DNA from 2 places in the Lysinibacillus sp. FSL M8-0134 genome. Region 1 is predicted to be linked to the other one. Evidence: riboswitches for the same ligand, from Rfam matches in the RefSeq annotation. Region 1 holds a riboswitch; the other holds the start of a gene.
The links. A riboswitch is a leader RNA that binds a small molecule or an ion and turns the genes downstream of it on or off. The one in region 1 is predicted to bind S-adenosylmethionine.
Positions count from the first base shown of each region.

Region 2: it holds a riboswitch for S-adenosylmethionine, as region 1 does, so the genes downstream of both, MKY49_RS02180 (MetQ/NlpA family ABC transporter substrate-binding protein) here and MKY49_RS07885 (YezD family protein) in region 1, are expected to answer to the same signal.

Region 1 covers NZ_JBBPAJ010000001.1:1,603,117-1,606,318, forward strand. The annotation lists gene MKY49_RS07875 (TetR/AcrR family transcriptional regulator) at 1-486, shown strand, start outside; gene MKY49_RS07880 (DUF418 domain-containing protein) at 479-1,573, shown strand; SAM riboswitch class I at 1,744-1,840, shown strand; gene MKY49_RS07885 (YezD family protein) at 1,910-2,065, shown strand; gene MKY49_RS07890 (flavin reductase family protein) at 2,156-2,641, opposite strand; gene MKY49_RS07895 (VOC family protein) at 2,799-3,202, shown strand, end outside.
Region 2 covers NZ_JBBPAJ010000001.1:414,980-418,181, reverse strand. The annotation lists gene MKY49_RS02190 (pyridoxal phosphate-dependent aminotransferase) at 1-612, shown strand, start outside; gene MKY49_RS02185 (PPC domain-containing DNA-binding protein) at 653-1,156, opposite strand; SAM riboswitch class I at 1,279-1,384, shown strand; gene MKY49_RS02180 (MetQ/NlpA family ABC transporter substrate-binding protein) at 1,474-2,304, shown strand; gene MKY49_RS02175 (methionine ABC transporter ATP-binding protein) at 2,397-3,202, shown strand, end outside.

The DNA.
Region 1 (3,202 bases):
GGCATATCAAAACCAGCTATTTATTACTATTTTCAATCAAAGGATCAATTAATTTCTTTTTTGTTTGAGGAACTTTATAAAGAAATTCAATATGATATCGTTGTTGATTACAAGGAGCTATCTCCAAGCAATTTCATTGAGAAATTACTGAAGATTGGCTATAAGTCAATTGATGAACAGGACAAAGATCCTTATTTTAATAAAATATTTAGTCAGTATTTGTTATTAGCCGCTCGCGACGACCACTACATGCAACAGTTATTAGAGCTTCAATCAGATTATTTAGCAAGATTTTATGATATTTTACAATACGCAGTGCAACTAGAGGTGCTAGATGAAAATGCCAACATAGAAGCGAAAGCCCACATGTTAGCCATGCTCTATGATAATATTGGCAATTTTATGTTAACTGGTAGTCAATTGAACTATAAGGCTATTTGGAGGGAGGCAGTACATAGCGTCATTCAAGGGGGAAAAGATGAATAAGCAACTTGGTCATCGTCGTATTGAGGGCTTAGATTTTGCAAGAGCATTAGCAATGTTAGGTATGTTTATTGTAAACTTTGGCGTTATTTCAGGTTCAACTGCCAATGGTTCACAATGGCTCATTCAATTGCAAAGTCTTTTTGAGGGGCGCGCCTCTGCACTATTTGTCATTCTAGCAGGAATAGGGACTGCGCTGATGACGCGGAAAGCAAGGGAAGCAAAGGACCCAATTCTTATTCGCCAAAGTAAGTTAACTTTATGGAAGCGAGCTCTTTTTTTGTTTGTTGTTGGGATGGTTTTATATGTGGTCGGATGGACGGGAGATATTTTACATTATTACGGTGTTTATATGTTTCTTGCAGCTTTGTTGATAGCAACTTCAAAGAAAACCATGCTTTTTACAATTAGTGCGGTGATAATCGTTTCCCAATGGCTACAAATCCAATTCAATTATCTAGTTGGGTGGCATCCAAAATATATTTTATTAGAGTATATAGATTTTTGGACGGTAGAAGGTTTTATGAGAAATTTACTGTTTAATGGCTACCATCCCGTTTTTCCATGGATATCTTTTTTTCTCATTGGGATGATTGTAGGTACCTTAGATTTAACCAATAGGGCATTAAGAAAGAAATTAGTTACGGTAGGTATCTTGTTAGGAGTGATTATAGAAATTTTTTCAAAGGTGATTATTCACTTCTCGACAAAATATTTCTTAGATCATGATAGTGCGTTGTATTTATTTGATACAGGACCGATTCCACCAAATATAATGTATGTTCTATCAAATTCGGCTTCGGCTATTGTGATAATAGTAGGTTGTATGTATTTTGTAGAAACTTTCAAAAATAAAGTAATAGAAGCAATCATTAAAACGGGTCAATTGTCCTTAACACACTATGTTGGCCATGTCTTTATTGGCATCACTGTGTTAGAAGTTTTCGATTTATCGAATAATCTAACAGTCGTTTTTTCAATGCTCTATGCATGTTGTTATTTTTTAGGCTGTGTGTTTTTTTCGATATGGTGGAGGACTATCCATCAACGAGGTCCACTTGAACTCATTTTGAGAAAATGGTCCAATTAAAAAGTTTGAGAGTAGTCATCTATTTACTACTGATTTGGCATAAAATACATTTATATCGACTCATACAAATGTAGAAGATTGATATTACAAAGTATTCAGCTAGGTTTTCTAATATTTTATATTGACATTCGTATAGTAGAATTATAGAATTATTGTCAAGAAACGCAGTACTCTTATCAAGAGAGGTGGAGGGACTTGGCCCAACGAAGCCTCGGCAACCGAAAAGTTAGGTGCCAAATCCAACAGATGGTATCTGAGAGATAGGAGGGGCTATCAATCAGTTTGATGCGTTGGCCTCTTTTGTACAACAAGAATGAAAAAGAAGGGGTGTATCGTATGGCTCAATCAGTAAAGGTAGATGATAAAAAATTAGAGGCAATTGCCAAGGCAATTCAAAATCTTGAATTTGGTGAAGTGCATATTACGATCCAAGATGGTGTTATTGTGCAAATTAATAGGCTTGAAAAACAGAGATTTCCGCAGAAAAAATAACATTGATTTCAGTTGAACGATGTCAAAAGGCCACCAATAAGCATGAAGGATTTCCTTTGCTTACAAGTGGCCCTTTTTTTGTCTAAAAAATTAACTATAAAAGCTTTTTGGTATTTGCCCAATATGACGGCGATGGTATAGTAACGGTTCTTTTTGCCCGTTTGTAATGTCTTGCACATGCCCAATAAAAATGGTATGGTCGCCAGCATCTATTTGCTGAAACGTTTTACATTGTAAAATAGCTGCTGTATCATGTAAAATCGGTAGACCTAAAGATGAAGTGGACCACTGTGCCTGTGCAAAACGATCAGGGATTTTACTGGCAAATAGTGTACATAAATGTTCTTGGTCGCTTGCTAAAATATTGACCGCGAAATGAGAAGCATTCGTAAAATAAGAATGAAGCTGAGAATTTTTATCGAGTGACCACAAAATAAGGAGCGGGTCGATTGAAACAGATGCAAAGGAATTGACGGTTAAGCCTATAGGTTTTGTTTCATGACTTGTTGTGACAACTGTAACGCCTGTAGGGTAATTACCTAATGCCAATTTAAAAGCAGCTACTTGATCTGTCATTCAAATATCACCTCTTTATTAATATAAATTAGTTCACGGAGTAAGTAGGTAAAATGAACTTTTTTTTCATATCCTACTAGTAACTCCTTTTCTTGAGTAAATTTTAAACCAATTAAACATACAGGTAAAGGTAATGGGGAAAGAAAGGGGAATTGCCATGACTTTATATTTTGATCACCTGGTTCACCAAGTGGAATCACCAGAAAATATAAAGGTTTTCTTCAATAAACGAAATGTCCACACAGTGAATGGTGGGCAGCACACGATGTGGGGGACTTATAATACGTTAAGCTACTTTGGCTTAAGCTATATTGAACAAATTGCTATCTATGATCGTGATTTATTTGAGCAGGCAGCACAATACCCATATTCCTTACATTATACGTTTAAACGTGATCAAGAGCGCCAAGGATTTTCACGAATTGCCTTGCGTACCCAAAAAATTGAGGAAGAGGGTCAACGCTTACGAGCATTAGGTTATGATGTATATGGGCCGGATGCTTGCAGTCGAACAAGACCTGATGGCACTATTGTGAAGTGGAAGCTTCTCCATTTTGGCAA
Region 2 (3,202 bases), 1.2 Mb from region 1:
TTCGAAGAGACTGTTCGCTTTGCCAAGGAACATAATATTATCGTATCACATGATTTTGCTTATGGAGCAATAGGATTTGATGGCAATAAACCTATTAGCTTCCTACAGGCAGAGGGTGCAAAAGACATTGGTATTGAAATGTATACACTTTCGAAAACCTTTAATATGGCTGGCTGGCGTATAGGCTTCGCCGTTGGTAACGCCGATATTATTGCGGCTATTAATCTCATTCAAGATCATTTGTTTTGTAGTCAATTCCCTGCAATTCAGCAAGCAGCAGCAGCGGCACTAACAGCTTCTCAAGAATGTGCAGATGAACTAAGGGCTACTTATGAGCGTCGTCGAAATGTATTAATTGAAGAAGCTCAAAGAATTGGCTGGCAAGTTACGGCTCCGAAGGGCTCCTTTTTTGCTTGGCTTCCTGTACCTGTAGGCTACACTAGTGAACAATTTGCTGATTTATTGCTAGAAAAAGCTGATATTGCAGTAGCCGCAGGCAATGGCTTCGGTCAATATGGCGAAGGGTATATACGTGTTGGCTTACTTGTCAGCGAGGAACGCTTACGTGAAGCCATTCACAGAATTGAACAATTACAATTATTTACCGCTTAATACTACTATGTCCTGTAGCATACATTCTCTACAGGGCATGCTATTTTTCGATTTTTCTTGGTAGCTCTAAACCTTGCTCTAGCGGATAAAATTGTATATGTCCTGTTTCTTCATCCAATCTACGAATATGCTGAACGTCTTGAATCTCAGCCAGTACAATGTCCGCTGTAATAACGGGATTTCTACCTTTCAGAAAGTGTCCCCCTGATACTACACCCCATTGATCACTCATCGAACCATGGAAATGTGTTTCATATCCTCCATCTCGTTTACAGACAACACCAGATCCTTGAATAAATTCGAGTGGTCCCTCTTTTTCAATGACTTCACTAAAACGGACTTTAATGTGCGATGTTTCATCAGGTACTAAATAAACAAAGCTACTTTTTTGGAAGCTCCCAATACAACTTACAATTGTAGCAGACTCTATATGATTCTCCTCACAGAGCGCCTCAATTCCTTCCATGATGTCTGTTCCCATTAGAATACGAGCACTAATAACCTTGCCAAATGAACCAATTCCATAATTTACTCTTACAGACATTGTTCTCCCTCTTTCATAACAAAAAATTATAATAATATAAAAAATTTTAAAAATATTTATTGACTTACTATACCCCATAAATTATATTAGTTCTATCGGAATTACAAAAAAATATTATAAATCTCTTATCAAGAGTAGCTGAGGGACTGGCCCTATGAAGCTCGGCAACCTCCTTTTTAAAAGGAAGGTGCTAAATCCTGCAAACGAATTTCGTTTGATAGATAAGAGAGGACATCTTTTTCATGAGCCTCTCTTAGTTTGTAAGAGAGTTTTTTTATTTTCAAAAAACCGATAAAAACATTTTGGAGGTCATTTTCATGAAAAAGAAAAATAAATTTTTAGTAGGTTTAGCAAGTCTTACATTAGTAGCAGCTCTAGCCGGCTGTGGCTCTAAAGAAGATAGTAAAGGTCAAGCTGAGGCAATCGATGAAAATAAAATCGTCGTTGGTGTCACTTCTGGCCCACACGAGCAAATTGCAGAAGTAGCAGCTAAAGTAGCAAAAGAAAAAGGCTTAGAAGTTGAGCTAAAGTCGTTTTCTGATTATGTTTTACCAAATACATCGTTAGCTGAAGGCGATCTCGATGCAAACAGCTACCAACATGAGCCTTTCTTGGACACATTTAATAAAGATCACGATACAGATTTAGTACCAGTAGGCAAAACTATTTTAAATCCAATGGGTATTTACTCTGAAAAATATAAATCATTTGATGATATTCCTGATGGTGCCACATTTGGCTTACCGAACGACCCAACAAATGGGGCCCGTGCCCTCTTTGTTTTACAAGAAGCTGGCTATATTAAGCTAAAGGATGGTGCAGACTTAACAGCCTCTATCCGTGACGTTGAAGAAAATAAAAAGAATTTACAGTTCATTGAACTAGAGGCGGCTCAAATTCCTAAACAGCTTAGTGAAGTAGATGTAGCAGCCATTAATACAAACTTCGCACTAGAAGCCGGCATTAATCCTAAAGAAGACTCTATTCTATTAGAATCTACTGACTCACCATACGTGAATTACATTGTAGTACGTGCTGAAAATGAAAACGACCCAACCATTAAAAAGTTTGTTGAGGCTTACCAATCTGAGGAAGTACGTCAATTCATTGAAGAAGAATTCAAAGGTTCTGTGATTCCTAGCTGGTAATATGCTTCTATTAGCAGAAGAATCTGCCGTATTCCTCATGAGAAAATGAGCAGATTCTCACTTTTAGAAGGACGAGAAAGGAGCAATATCGTATGATTCAATTACAAAATATATCGAAAGAATTTAAGACGAAAAAAGGGATCATTAAAGCTGTGGATGGAATCAATCTTCATGTGAAAAAGGGACAAATTCATGGGGTTATCGGCTATAGTGGTGCTGGTAAAAGTACACTTATTCGATGTGTCAATTTACTGGAACGTCCTACTTCGGGAAAAGTACTGATAGACAATGTGGACATTACAGCCCTTTCGCTAAATGAATTACGTCAAACACGACAAAAAATAGGAATGATTTTCCAACATTTTAATCTATTAAAAACTGCAACAGTTTACAACAATATTGCTGTGCCTTTAAAACTACTAGGCTATAACGACAAGGAAGTAAAAAACCGTGTAGCAAAATACGCCGAAATTGTAGGATTAACAGAGAAACTGGATAGCTATCCTAATCAACTTTCTGGTGGGCAAAAGCAACGAGTTGCTATTGCACGTGCCTTAGCACAAGAGCCAGAGATTTTACTTAGTGACGAGGCAACAAGTGCACTCGATCCTGAAACGACCGAGGCCATCCTTGAATTGTTGTTAAAAATTAACCGCGAGTTAGGCATTACGATCCTACTCATCACACATGAAATGAATGTCATTCAGAAAATATGTGATGAGGTATCTGTTCTCGAATCAGGTAAGGTCGTGGAGTTTGGTACTGCTATTAAGCTTTTTGCAAAACCGAAGCACCTTACTACTAGAAAGTTTTTAAATACAATTTCTCAGCGTAATTTATCCCCTTCACTCATTGAGCAGTTAAACGTTTCTGGAAGTGTCATTCGTTTAACATTCCT